DNA from 2 places in the Streptomyces sp. NPDC090119 genome. Region 1 is predicted to be linked to the other one. Evidence: predicted binding sites of a transcription regulator. Region 1 holds the regulator's gene; the other holds the start of a gene.

Region 1 (7,057 bases):
CAGGAAGCGGTTGGTCAGGGCGCGCGCCGGGCGTCCGGAGAAGGCGCGGGTCAGCTCGGTGCGCGGGAACACCGGGTCGGTCAGCGCCCGCTTGTGGGCCTCGGGGGCGCCGGACTCGGGGGTGGCGAGGAACGCGGTGCCGAGCTGGGCGGCGGTGGCCCCGGCGGCGAGGGCGGCGGCGATCTGCGCGCCCCGCATGATGCCTCCGGCGGCGACGACCGGGATCTCGACGGCCTGCGCGACCTGGGTGACCAGGGACAGCAGGCCGAGTCCGGTGCCGTCGTTCTCCGCGAGGTCGCGGTGGGTGCCCTGGTGGCCGCCCGCCTCGATGCCCTGCGCGATCACCGCGTCCGCCCCGGCCCGCTCGACCGCGCGGGCCTCTTCGACGGTGGTGGCGGTGACCAGGGTGACGGTCCCGGCGCGGCGCAGCGCGGCCAGCGCCTCCGGGTCGGGCACACCGAAGTGGAAGGAGACGGCGGCGACGGGATCGTCCAGCAGGACGGCGAGCTTGGCGTCGTAGCCGTCGTCGCGGCCGCCGTCGGGGTCGCCGGTCCCGGTCTCGTACCAGGCGGCCTCACCGGCCAGTTGCTGTGCGTACAGCTCGACCGCGCCGGACTCGGCGTGGGCGGGCTGGGGCAGGAAGAGGTTGACGCCGAAGGGGCGGCTGGTCAGCCCGCGCAGCCGCTTGATCTCGCGGTACATGCCGTCGGCGGTCTTGTATCCGGCGGCGAGGAAACCGAGCCCTCCGGCCTCGGAGACGGCGGCGGCCAGTTCCGGCACGGCGACACCGCCCGCCATGGGGGCCTGCACGATCGGGTGCACGACGAGATCGGCCAGTGCGGAGGACATGCCCGCATGGTGTCATGTCCGCCTGACAAGTCCGAATCGGGCCGGACGGGGCCGACCGGGGTCGGGGGGCGCGAACGCCCCCCGACATCAGCGTCCGTTGAACGCGTCCTTCAGCCGGGAGAACAGCCCCTGCTGGCCGGGCTGGAACTGACCCGTGGGCCGCTCCTCGCCGCGCAGCTTGGACAGCTCCCGCAGCACCCGCTCCTGCTCGGCGTCGAGCTTGGTCGGGGTGGTGACCTCGACGTGCACGATGAGGTCGCCCCGGCCGCCGCCGCGCAGATGCGTGACGCCCCGGTCGTGCAGCGGGATCGACTGGCCGGACTGGGTGCCGGGCCGGATGTCGACCTCCTCCATGCCGTCCAGCGTCTCCAGCGGCACCTTGGTGCCGAGGGCCGCGGCCGTCATCGGGATGGTGACCGTGCAGTGCAGGTCGTCGCCGCGCCGCTGGAAGGTGGAGTGCGGCAGCTCGTGGATCTCGACGTACAGGTCACCGGCGGGGCCGCCGCCGGGGCCGACCTCGCCCTCGCCCGCGAGCTGGATACGGGTGCCGTTGTCGACACCGGCGGGGATCTTCACGGTCAGGGTGCGCCGGGAGCGGACCCGGCCGTCGCCCGCGCACTCGGGGCACGGGGTCGGGACCACGGTGCCGAAGCCCTGGCACTGGGGGCAGGGGCGGGAGGTCATGACCTGGCCCAGGAAGGACCGGGTGACCTGGGAGACCTCGCCACGGCCGCGGCACATGTCACAGGTCTGCGCGGTGGTGCCGGGGGCCGCGCCCTCGCCGCTGCAGGTGTTGCAGACGACCGCCGTGTCGACCTGGATGTCCTTGGTCGTGCCGAAGGCCGCCTCGTCCAGCTCGACCTCGATCCGGATCATCGCGTCCTGGCCGCGCCGGGTGCGCGAGCGCGGGCCGCGCTGCGACGCCGTACCGAAGAACGCGTCCATGATGTCGGAGAAGTTGCCGAAGCCACCGGCCCCGAAACCGCCCGCGCCACCGGCGCCGCCGGCCTGCGAGAGGGGGTCGCCGCCGAGGTCGTAGACCTGCTTCTTCTGCGGGTCCGACAACACCTCGTAGGCGGCGTTGATCTCCTTGAACCGCTCCTGGGTCTTCGGATCGGGATTGACGTCCGGATGCAGCTCGCGCGCGAGCCTGCGGAACGCCTTCTTGATCTCATCCTGCGACGCGTCGCGGCGCACGCCGAGAACGGCGTAGTAATCCGTGGCCACTTACGACTCCGCCAGGATCTGTCCGACGTACCGTGCCACTGCGCGTACCGCTCCCATCGTTCCCGGGTAGTCCATGCGGGTCGGTCCGACCACGCCGAGCTTGGCAACCGCCTCGCCGCCCGAACCGTAGCCGACCGACACGACGGACGTGGAGTTGAGTCCCTCGTGGGCGTTCTCGTGCCCGATACGCACGGTCACGCCCGGATCTTTGGCCTCGCCGAGGAGCTTGAGGAGCACGACCTGCTCCTCGAGGGCCTCCAGCACGGGCCGGATCACCAGGGGGAAGTCATGTCCGAAACGGGTGAGATTGGCGGTGCCGCCGATCATCAGCCGTTCCTCGTTCTCCTCGACGAGTGTCTCCAGCAGAGTGGAGAGCACTGTGGAGACCGTACCGCGATCCTCCGCCTCGAAGGCATCGGGGAGGTCCTCGACCAATCGCGGTACGTCGCTGAACCGGCGTCCGGCCACCTTGCTGTTGAGCCGCGCCCGCAGGTCCGCGAGCGGTGCCTCGCCGAACGGCGCGGGGCAGTCGACCATCCGCTGCTCGACCCGGCCGGTGTCCGTGATCAGCACGAGCATCACGCGGGCGGGGGCGAGTGAGAGCAGTTCCACATGCCGGACCGTGGACCGGGTCAGTGAGGGGTACTGCACGACGGCGACCTGCCGGGTGAGCTGCGCGAGCAGCCGGACCGTGCGGGCCACGACGTCGTCGAGGTCGACCGCGCCCTCCAGGAAGTTCTGGATCGCACGCCGCTCGGGCGCCGTCATCGGCTTCACACCGGCGAGCTTGTCGACGAAGAGCCGGTAGCCCTTGTCGGTGGGGATGCGCCCGGCGCTGGTGTGCGGCTGGGCGATGAACCCCTCCTCCTCCAGCGCGGCCATGTCGTTGCGCACGGTGGCCGGGGAGACGCCGAGGCTGTGCCGTTCGGTGAGGGCCTTGGAGCCGACGGGCTCCTCGGTGCCGACGTAGTCCTGCACGATGGCGCGCAGTACCTGCAGCCTGCGTTCGCTCAGCATGCGCACCTCCATCACGTCGCCCCCCGGCCCCTGCGGTGTACCGCCTGGCACTCTGCGTACGCGAGTGCCAGACTTCCCCGGCCAGTGTACGGCCGTGGGGTGCTCATCGGGCAAGGTCGGTGCGGTCCGCCCGGCTTGTCCCCAGCTAGCGTGCGGGGATGACCGTGACTTGGGAAGACCTCGGGTGGGAGCGGCTGGCCGAAGGGGTGGGGCGGTGCCGACTGCCGGGCTGGGACTGCACGGTGGGGCTGGTGCTGGGCGTGGGCACGGCACTGGTGGTGGACGCGGGGTCGGGCCTCGCGGAGGGGGCCGGGCTGCGGGCCGCCGTGCGGAGGCTGGCCGGGCGCGATGTGACTCATCTCGCGCTGACCCACCCGCACTTCGATCATGTCCTGGGCGCCCCCGCCTTCGCCGGGGCGGAGGTCTACGGCGCGGTCGGGCTGGACGTGGTTCTCGCGCACGAGCGGGAGCCGCTGCGGCGGGACGCGGTCGGCCACGGGGTCCCGGCCGGGGAGGCGGAGGCCGCCGTACGCGCCCTGCTGCCGCCCGCGCATCTGGTGTCCGGCGAGTGGACGCTCGACCTCGGCGGCGGCCGCCAGGCGCTGCTGGCCAACGTCGGCCCCGCGCACACCGCCCACGATCTCGCGGTGCTGGTGCCCGGCTCCCCCGAGGTCGTCTTCTGCGGCGACCTGGTCGAGGAGTCCGGCGAACCGCAGGCGGGCCCGGACGCGGTGCCGTCCCGCTGGCCCGCCGCGCTGGACCGGCTGCTGGCCCTGGGCGGCGAGGACGCGCTGTACGTGCCCGGTCACGGAGCGGTGGTCGACGCTGCCTTCGTACGACGTCAACGCGACGCCCTGGCAGCACGTTTCGGCGTGTCCTGAGTACCGGGCGGCCGCTTCTCCTATGGTCATCAGAATGCGCGACTACTCCCCCGACCTGACCGCCCCCTGGAAGAAGCCTCAGCCGGTGCCCGAGGTGGCGGCGGAGCCGGGGCTGGTGGTGGAGGAGCCCGGTACCGGGTTCTGCGGGGCGGTGATCCGCTGCGAGGCGGGGACGGTGACGCTGGAGGACCGCTTCGGCAAGCACCGGGTGTTCCCGCTGGAGCCGCGCGGCTTCCTGCTGGAGGGCCGCCCGGTCACCCTGGTCCGCCCGGCCGCCGCCCCGGCGAAGCCCGCCCGCACCGCCTCCGGCTCCGTCGCCGTCCCGGGCGCCCGCGCCCGCGTGGCCCGCGCCGGGCGGATCTACGTCGAGGGTCGGCACGACGCCGAGCTGGTGGAGAAGGTCTGGGGCGATGACCTGCGCATCGAGGGCGTGGTCGTGGAGTACCTGGAGGGCGTGGACGATCTGCCCTCGATCGTGGCCGAATTCGCCCCCGACGCGGACGCCCGCCTGGGCATCCTGGTCGACCATCTGGTGCCCGGCACCAAGGAGTGGCGCATCGCCCGGTCGGTGACCAGCGAGCACGCCCTGGTGGTCGGGCACCCGTACATCGACATCTGGGAGGCCGTGAAACCGTCGGCCGTCGGCATCCCCGCCTGGCCCCGCGTCCCCCACGGCCAGGACTGGAAGAAGGGCGTCTGCAAGGCCCTGGGCTGGCCGGAAAACACCGGTGCGGTGTGGCAGGCGATCCTGGCGAAGGTGACGTCTTATCGGGACCTGGAGCCGGAGCTGCTGGGGCGGGTGGAGGAACTGATCGACTTCGTCACGGATAGCGGTGGGGCCTGACCCCAGGCAGGGTCCCGAATTCGTCCGTGTCCAGTTCAATGCCGAGTACATCCAGCGGTAGTCGGTCACCGAATTTGATGATCTCTTGGCTCCGGTAGTCCGCGTCATCCCCCTTGCCTGCGGGCTTTGTGAGCAGTACGGAGTGCCCCATGATCGGGTCGATGACGAGGTACGCGGGAATCTCCCCCGCCGCGTAGATCGAGCGCTTGATCACGTAATCGTGGTGCACGCTGGACTTGGAAACGACCTCAACCACCAAGCTGATCAGTCGGCATGGCACCAGACGTCCGCTGTCCGGCAGCAGGTCGCGCGCAAGGACCACCAGGTCGGGAACAGGTTCACTGGCCTCACCGAAGATGTCGATGTCCTGTGTCTGAAGACGCGACCAGCGCTGCCGTGGGATCTGGTCCTGCACATCGGTCACGATCCTGTTGTGCACGATGTCAGGGCTGGCCATCATCACGATTACCCCCCGGAGGAGCTCGACCTTGACCCCCTCCGGGGGTTCGAGTTCCTCGAAATACTTGGTCATCCCACGTTCGTCCACAGCGGTCATCTCCGTGGCCCTCCACATCCGCCGCGAGCTTTTGACGGCAGCCTACGGACCAGATTAGGGAGTGAACCGGCATCGCGCACCGATTCACCCCGGCGAGTGATCAGTCCACCAGGTCCCGCACCACCGCGTCCGCCAGCAGCCTTCCGCGCAGGGTGAGGGCCGCGTGGCCCTCGGTGTGGCGGTCGGGGCGGAGGAGGCCGTCGGTCAGGGCGCGGTCGGCGGCGGACAGGCCGGCCGGTTTCAAGAGGGACAGCGGGACGCCGTCGCGGAGGCGGAGTTCCAGGAGGATGCGCTCCACCCGGCGGTCCTCGTCGGAGAGGAGTTCGCGGCCCGCACCGGGGGTGCGGCCCGCGGCGAGGGCGGCCGCGTAGGCACCGGGGTGCTTGACGTTCCACCAGCGCACGCCGCCGATGTGGCTGTGGGCGCCGGGGCCCGCGCCCCACCAGTCGGCGCCGCGCCAGTACAGCTCGTTGTGCAGGCAGCGGGCGGCCTCGGTGGTGGCCCAGTTGGAGACCTCGTACCAGTGCATGCCAGCCGCGGTGAGCATCTCCTCGGCGATGAGGTACCGGTCGGCGTGCGTGTCGTCGTCGGTCATCGGGACCTCGCCGCGCCGGATGCGGCGGGCGAGCTGGGTGCCCTCCTCGACGATCAAGGCGTAGGCGCTGATGTGGTCGGGGCCCGCGCCGAGCGCCGCTTCCAGGGAGGCGCGCCAGTCGTCGTCGGACTCGCCGGGGGTGCCGTAGATCAGGTCGAGGTTGACGTGGTCGAACCCGGCGGCGCGGGCCTCGGCCACGCATGCCTCGGGGCGGCCGGGGGTGTGGGTGCGGTCGAGGATCTGCAGGACGTGCGGCTTGGCGCTCTGCATGCCGAAGGAGAGCCGGTTGAAGCCGCCTTCGCGGAGGGTGGCCAGGTAGGCGGGGTCGACGGAGTCCGGGTTGGCCTCGGTGGTGATCTCGGCGTCGGGCGCGAGGCCGAACTCGTCCCGGATCGCGCCCAGCATCCGCACCAGGTCCCCGGCGGCCAGCAGGGTGGGGGTGCCGCCGCCGACGAAGACCGTACGGACCTCGCGGGGGTCGTCGCCGAGCACCTTGCGGGCGAGGCGGATCTCCTCGACGACGGTGTCCGCGTAGTTGTCCCGCGAGGCGAGCACGCCGCCCGTGCCACGCAGCTCGGTGGCGGTGTAGGTGTTGAAGTCGCAGTAACCGCAGCGGGTGGCGCAGTAGGGGACGTGCAGATAGAACCCGAGGGGCCGCTCGGCGGCACCGGCGAGCGCGGCGGCGGGCAGCGCGCCGTCGTCGGGGACGGACTCGCCGTCGGGGAGTGCGGAAGGCATGTCCTCCATTGTCCCGCACCGCGCGCGGGACCCCGCGCACCCGCCTGTCACTGTGCCTGGAGCACCAGCAGGGCGAGATCGTCCTCGGGTTCGTCCTCGCCGAAGCCGTGCACCAGGTCGCGGATGCGGTCCGCGATGTGCTCGGCGCTCAGGCCCGTGCAGCCGGACAGGGCCCGGGCGAGGCCGTCGCCGTCGTCGAACTGGTCGGTGCCGGAGCGGCGCTCGGTGACGCCGTCGGTGACGCAGAGCAGGCTGTCGCCGGGGAGCAGCTCGATGGTGTCGCTGGTGTAGGTCTCGTCCTCGACGACGCCGAGCAGGGTCTGCGGGCGGGCGACGGTGCGCACCTCGCC
Region 2 (7,057 bases), on a different contig from region 1:
GCGCACCTCGATCAGCTCACCGAGGCCCAGCACCTCGGCGTTGGCCCGCGCGACGGCCGCGGTCAGCGGGTCCCGGTCCACCGCGAGGACCCGGATTCCGGCGCGGGCCAGCGCGAGCGCGTCACCGCCGATCCCGCAGCACAGGTCGGCCACCGAGGTGATGCCGAGCGCCCGCATACGCTCCGCGCGGTACGCGGCCACGCTCGCCCGGGTCGACTGCTCGACGCCGTTCGGCGTGAAGAACATCCGCCGCGCGTCCTCGGCCCCGAACTTGGCCTCCGCCCGCTGGCGCAGCCGGGCCTGGCCGAGCGCGGCCGACACCAGCCCCGCCGGGTGGGTGCGGCGCAGCCGGGTGGCCACGGCGAGTTCGTCGACGGGCGCGGTGCCGCGCACCTCGTCGAGGAGGGCCCGGCCCTCGTCGGTGCGCAGCGCGTGGAATCCCTGGAGAGCGGAGAGCTGGTCGTTCACCGGCTCATTGTGGGCCAGTCGGTGGACCGTGCGCCTCCGGCGGCGGTGTCGGGCCGGGATCGGGGCGGGTACCTGCCAAGATCCGGCACCATGCGACATGTAGTACAAAATGACAAATCCCGGACCAGGTTCGGGTCCCTGGCCGTGCGCTGCTCGGCCGCAGCGCTGGCCGCGACCGCCGTGCTCACCGGCTGCTCGGACTCTGGCTCCGCCCCCGCCGGGCAGGGCGGCCCCGCCAAGGCCCCTGACGCCGCCTCGGCCCGCCTCGCGGAGCAGCGGCGCATGGTGGCGGCGGCCCGCAAGTGGCGGCTCGACCAGGTACCGCTCACGGCCCCGGCCCCGCCGAAGGTCAAGCCGAGGATCACCGCGCGCGCGGGGTTCCAGGTGGACCACCAGGAGGACGAGAACCTCCCCCCGGTCTTCACCACCGTCCCCACCGACAAGAAGATCGTCTTCCTCACCATCGACGACGGCGCCGAGAAGGACCCCCGGTTCCTGGAGATGATGCGCGAGCTGAAGGTCCCGTACACCGCCTTCCTCAGCAACTACCTGGTGAAGGACGACTACGGCTACTTCCGCAAGATGCAGTCGTACGGGAACACCGTCAACAACCACACCCTGACCCACCCCTACCTGCCCGGCCTCTCCTACGAGCAGCAGCGCCAGGAGATCTGCGGCATGCAGGACATCATGGAGAAGCAGTACGGCAAGCGCCCCGAGGTCCTGCGCCCGCCCTACGGCGACTACAACCAGGACACCCTGCGCGCCGCCAAGTCCTGCGGCATCAAGTACGCGCCGATCTGGAACGAGGAGGTCTTCGTCGACCACTGGGAGTACCGCGAGGACGACCAGCGACTGCGCAAGGGCGACATCGTCCTCACCCACTTCCGGGGCACCGACGAGTGGGACGGCACGATGCTCGACGACATGCGCCGCTTCCTGAACAAGGTCACCCGCGAGGGATACGCCGTGGCACGCCTGGAGGACTACCTGTGAGGCGCCGGGCGCGGCCGGCCCACCGTGCGGCACGGGCCGTCGCGCTCGCCTCGGCCGCACTGCTGCTCACCGGCTGCGCCCAGTCGGTCGACCCCATCGAACGCCTCACCAAGAAGGCCGCGCAGGGCGTCCACCGCCCCTCCCCGGCCCGCCCCCTCTCGGTCCGTACGGGGACGCGGGGGGTGGACCACGTGGCCACGACCGACAAGGTCGTCTTCCTGACCTACGACGAGGAGGCCGTACGCGACCGGAGGCTGGCCGCCCTGATCGGCGAACTCCGCCTGCCGGTCACCGTCTTCACCCGAGCCGAAGCCCCCGCCCACTGGCGCGCCACGACCACCCGCCACGGCCTCGCCTACAAGGGCACCCCCAGACACCTGACCCCCGGCGACATCATCCGCATCACCCCGGGCCGGGAGGGCACCCTGACCGAGCGCACGGCGCAGGTGCTGAAGGAGGCCCGGGACCGGGGCCTGACGCCGGGAAAGCTGACGGACTACCCGTAGACACTTCAGCCCGTCCGGCGATCGAGGACGAGGCCCGTCCAGGGCCGAAGCGGGGGCCCGGGGGCGGCAGCCCCCTGGACGACGAGCGTCCCAACGGCACGGTGAAGCCACACCAAAGAGGTACCCATCCCCGACGCGCCGCACGGCAATTGGCACTCCGCTTGACCGAGTGCTAACCCCGGTCATAGTCTCGGCACTGGCACTCGGCACATGAGAGTGCCAACAAAGCGACGGGCAGGTCCGGCACCCGCGACGACGGATCGACCTGGTCGCCACCTCAGACAGTCAACCCCGTGAATTCTCAGAAGGGGGAGGTCGGATCGTGACGACCGCCAGCTCCAAGGTTGCCATCAAGCCGCTCGAGGACCGCATCGTGGTCCAGCCGCTGGACGCCGAGCAGACCACGGCCTCGGGCCTGGTCATTCCGGACACCGCGAAGGAGAAGCCCCAGGAGGGCGCCGTCCTCGCCGTCGGTCCGGGCCGCTTCGAGAACGGCGAGCGCCTGCCGCTCGACGTCAAGGTCGGCGACATCGTGCTGTACAGCAAGTACGGCGGCACCGAGGTGAAGTACAACGGCGACGAGTACCTCGTCCTCTCGGCCCGCGACGTGCTCGCGATCATCGAGAAGTAGTTCACCCCGAAGCATCTGCTTCACCACTGCGCCCCTGGTTCCCGCGACCGTAAAGAAGCCGGGCGGCCGGGGGCGCAGGCACATCCACCCAGATTTTCCGAGAGGGCTCCCGCTGTCATGGCGAAGACACTGAAGTTCGACGAGGACGCCCGTCGCGCCCTTGAGCGCGGCGTCAACAAGCTTGCCGACACGGTGAAGGTGACGATCGGCCCCCGCGGCCGCAACGTCGTCATCGACAAGAAGTTCGGCGCGCCCACCATCACCAACGACGGTGTCACGATCGCCCGTGAGGTCGAGATCGAGGACCCGTTCGAGAACCTCGGCGCCCAGCTGGTGAAGGAGGTGGCGACCAAGACCAACGACATCGCGGGTGACGGCACCACCACCGCCACCGTGCTCGCCCAGGCGCTGGTCCGCGAGGGCCTGAAGAACGTCGCCGCCGGTGCCTCCCCGGCCGCCCTGAAGAAGGGCATCGACGCCGCGGTCAAGGCGATCTCCGAGGACCTGCTCGCCTCGGCCCGCCCGATCGACGAGAAGTCCGACATCGCCGCCGTCGCCGCGCTGTCCGCCCAGGACCAGCAGGTCGGCGAGCTGATCGCCGAGGCCATGGACAAGGTCGGCAAGGACGGTGTCATCACCGTCGAGGAGTCCAACACCTTCGGTCTGGAGCTGGACTTCACCGAGGGCATGGCCTTCGACAAGGGCTACCTGTCCCCGTACTTCGTCACCGACCAGGAGCGTATGGAGGCCGTCCTCGACGACCCGTACATCCTGATCAACCAGGGCAAGATCTCCTCGATCACCGAGCTGCTCCCGCTGCTCGAGAAGATCATCCAGAGCAACGCCTCGCGTCCGCTGCTGATCATCGCCGAGGACGTCGAGGGCGAGGCCCTGTCGACCCTGGTGGTCAACAAGATCCGTGGCACCTTCAACGCCGTCGCGGTGAAGGCCCCCGGCTTCGGCGACCGCCGCAAGGCGATGCTCCAGGACATGGCCGCGCTCACCGGCGCCACGGTCATCTCCGAGGAGGTCGGCCTCAAGCTCGACCAGGCCGGTCTGGACGTGCTCGGTTCCGCCCGCCGCGTGACCGTCACCAAGGACGACACCACCATCGTCGAGGGTGGCGGCGACTCCGCCGACGTGCAGGGCCGCATCGCGCAGATCAAGGCCGAGATCGAGAACACCGACTCCGACTGGGACCGCGAGAAGCTCCAGGAGCGCCTCGCCAAGCTGGCCGGCGGCGTGTGCGTGATCAAGGTCGGCGCCGCCACCGAGGTGGAGCTGAAGGAGAAGAAGCACCGTCTGGAGGACGCCATCTCCGCGACCCGCGCCGCGGTCGAGGAAGGCATCGTCTCCGGTGGTGGCTCCGCGCTGGTGCACGCCGCGAAGGTCCTGCAGGACGGTCTCGGCAAGACCGGCGACGAGGCCACCGGTGTGACCGTCGTCCGCAACGCGGTCGTCGAGCCGCTGCGCTGGATCGGCGAGAACGCCGGCCAGGAGGGCTACGTCATCGTCTCCAAGGTCAAGGACCTGGAGAAGGGCCACGGCTACAACGCCGCGACCGGCGAGTACGGCGACCTGGTCAAGGCCGGTGTCATCGACCCGGTCAAGGTCACCCGCTCCGCCCTGGAGAACGCCGCCTCCATCGCCTCCCTCCTCCTCACGACCGAGACCCTGGTCGTCGAGAAGAAGGAAGAGGAAGAGGCCACCGCGGGCCACGGCCACGGCCACGGCCACTCCCACTAAGGCAACGCCCGTTCAGGGCAAGTGACTTCGCCCCGCCATGTCCTCCCGGCGGGGCGAAGCGCTGTTCAGAGCTCGACCGTTGGTTGATGAAAGCTCCGACCGACAACATGCTGGCAATGTCTGGTCGTCATGTGCCTTCGCTGGGGGGGGGATTCCGAGTCACCCGGCGCACATCCGGATCGAAGGCGTGCACTCATCTCTAGGAGATGGCCATGTCCTGTTCCCGCCAGCCCTTGTAGGCGAGTGGAAGTTCCGTATAGGTGTAGGACGGGAGCCCGTTACCGAACTCCCGCAGTTTCGCGTAATCCTTCTTCAGGTCTCCCTCGGTGGGGAACTTTCCAAATTCGATGGCCATGCAGAGCACGTCCTCGACCGTAACGACCGTGAGGTCGCGGTTATTGGCGAGGGCCTGACCGCCCTGATCGTCGATGGCGACGTACACCTCGTGGCCCTCGTCCTGGAAGTGCACTCCATGCGCGACGACCACTGCCTCTCCAAGATCTCTTGGGTCTCGCAGGGCTTCCTCGAGCTGTCGCCCTCGTACGTCCTCGAAAACCTCGATGACGCGGGCCGAGGCCGTCTGCGCCTCGATTGCCGGAAGGACGCGGACATACGGGCTGCGTACCAGGCGAGTCCACCTGAGTTTCAGTCCGGGGTACTTCCGGTCCTTGCCCACGATCTCGTCAGAGACCTCCTGTGGTACGAGGAGGACGAGTTCTGCCTGGCGGAGAACCTCCACAAGCAGCCTGTGGAGGTTGGCACCGACGAAGTGCACGCAGATAACCGCGTCCAGGATGCACAGCGGCTCCGCCAGTTCCTCCGGAGCGGATTCCCCCAGCGCCGTTTCGTGCTTCTCGGGCAAGCCTCCACCCTTCGACGTCCCCCAACGGGATCAGTCTACTTGCCCCTTGTACGGCCACGAGCGACCAATCGGTCGCGATCTACTCTCTTGGGTTTCGGCAGGTCAGGGAAGATACCCACTTCCCTGAGACTCGCTTCGGCTTCTTCCGGCTTTCGCCCCTCGAGCATGGCCAACGCGCGGACCCCGATGAGATTTCGCCGGTATGCCTCAACGGCACGTTCGAGAATGCGGCGAGGAGCACGTGTGGAACGAGACGCGTCCTTCTCCTGTTCGTAGGCTGGTCCCCAGCCGTACTTCTGTGCGAGCTGCTCTCCTGTGGGACCCAGCATCCTCTTCTTCTGCTCTGTGGTGAGCATGGACATCGACTCGAGCTGAATGAGGATCACCGGGAAGCTCACGCGGAAGTGCCGTGCCAGGAGGGCTGCGGTCCGTTCTTCGATCAGGCCGGCCGTGTGGTAACGCTCGTTGGACAGCCATGATCTGATTCCGTCTTCAGGCGCCAGAAGATGACGAGCGAAGGCATCGCACCGCCTCTCCTCCGGAGTCCTCTTCCCGTTCAGTTCATGAACGCGGATGCCGTCCTGCCAGAGGAGGTGCCCTAGCTCATGTGCGAAAGTGAATCTTTGTCGCTCTGGCACATCGCAGGTCCGCACGGTGATCAGGGTGGTCCGACGCATCGGATCGACAGCCGTGATTCCGTCGATTGCGCTGGGAAGTTCCAGTACCGCCGTATCAGCGCCGGTGAGCTGCTCGATCAGCTCATCAACGTCAGCGATCGGCGCGCAACCCAGGCGTAGTTCTTGCCGCACCTGATCGGCCAGTGTCTTCGCCTGCTGCTCCCATGCCAATCCGATGTCGGGAACAGGGAGGCGCCCCTCCGGTTTCCGTTCATGCGGCGCGCTCGCTCCCAGTTTGTCCAGCCGGGCGTCTAGTTCCACGACATCGAGGGCGCGACGAACCGCTACCTCGCGCTCCCCGGCATCACTCCCGTTGATCCTCGCCGCGACCTGGACTCGCTCACGCACGGGATCGCCGCTGGTCAGCAGACGTACAGGAATGTCCAAGGCCACGGCTAGGCGGTCGAGCTCGGCAAGCGTCACGCCTGCACGAACGCCGTTTTCGATGCGAGTCAAAGTGGGTTGGGAGAGCTGAGCGCGTGCGGCGAGATCGCGCTGGTTGAACCCAGCTCGCTCACGTTCGCTGCGGATCCGCTCCCCCACAAGCTTGAGATCCACGAAGCACCTCCTCTTTGAATCTATTCTACCGACCTGATTCACGCTGGCCAGTCGTATGTGTAGCACCCCCGACTGACAGTGGCCGGTGAACAGCACCGGGGTACGCCTATCTGGCTGCGCTGAGACTCACGAGAGTACGGATCCGCTGATCACGGGCGCCTACGGCATCGGATCGGCCATCTGCGAGTCCGCTCCTCTCGCAACGGAGACATGACAGCGGCCTGGGCTTCGAACCCCGCTGTCACCGATACCGGGGCGGCGAAAGGAATCCGGGCGATGGCTGACAGCGTGTAGCTGCCACCATCGGGAACCCGGCGAACAAGCCGCCCTAGCGCCGTCGTGTGGGCAGTCCCGGGGTGTGCAGGGAACAGAAGGGGTCGGCTGACCCGAGATGCGCGAGGTCAGGGCCGTGGTCGAAGCCTTCTCTGCCGGATCTCTCGCAAGGCATGCGGATCCCAGCCCGCCTTCGTCACCGCGGCCCGTACTTGCGCCCCGTGCGCGCGCTGATCCCGCCCAGCAGCCCCCGCGGTGCCAGCTTCGCCAGGCCCATCAGGGCCTTGTAGCGGGGGTCGGGGATGGAGACGGTCTTGCCGCGGGCGAGGTCGTTCACCGC

Evidence for each region. The regulator HrcA, encoded in region 1, represses chaperone genes, less so after heat shock. The targets are predictions, from matches to a motif close to TTNGCACTCNGNNNNNCNGAGTGCNAA.
Region 2: a site for HrcA is predicted at 2,120-2,146, ahead of groES (co-chaperone GroES). Genes of this name have one in related genera too.

Annotation. Positions count from the first base shown of each region.
Region 1 is NZ_JBIVDK010000002.1:702,500-709,556, forward strand. Features, by position in the region: gene ACIPPM_RS10610 (nitronate monooxygenase) at 1-849, opposite strand, end outside; gene dnaJ (molecular chaperone DnaJ) at 937-2,076, opposite strand; gene hrcA (heat-inducible transcriptional repressor HrcA) at 2,077-3,093, opposite strand; gene ACIPPM_RS10625 (MBL fold metallo-hydrolase) at 3,252-3,974, shown strand; gene ACIPPM_RS10630 (DUF3097 domain-containing protein) at 4,009-4,818, shown strand; gene ACIPPM_RS10635 (Uma2 family endonuclease) at 4,796-5,374, opposite strand; gene hemW (radical SAM family heme chaperone HemW) at 5,475-6,707, opposite strand; gene ACIPPM_RS10645 (SpoIIE family protein phosphatase) at 6,755-7,057, opposite strand, start outside.
Region 2 is NZ_JBIVDK010000003.1:854,661-861,717, reverse strand. Features, by position in the region: gene ACIPPM_RS16650 (methyltransferase domain-containing protein) at 1-576, opposite strand, end outside; gene ACIPPM_RS16645 (polysaccharide deacetylase family protein) at 559-1,464, shown strand; gene ACIPPM_RS16640 (hypothetical protein) at 1,461-1,970, shown strand; gene groES (co-chaperone GroES) at 2,293-2,601, shown strand; gene groL (chaperonin GroEL) at 2,719-4,347, shown strand; gene ACIPPM_RS16625 (hypothetical protein) at 4,547-5,209, opposite strand; gene ACIPPM_RS16620 (helix-turn-helix domain-containing protein) at 5,245-6,444, opposite strand; gene ACIPPM_RS16615 (SDR family NAD(P)-dependent oxidoreductase) at 6,914-7,057, opposite strand, start outside.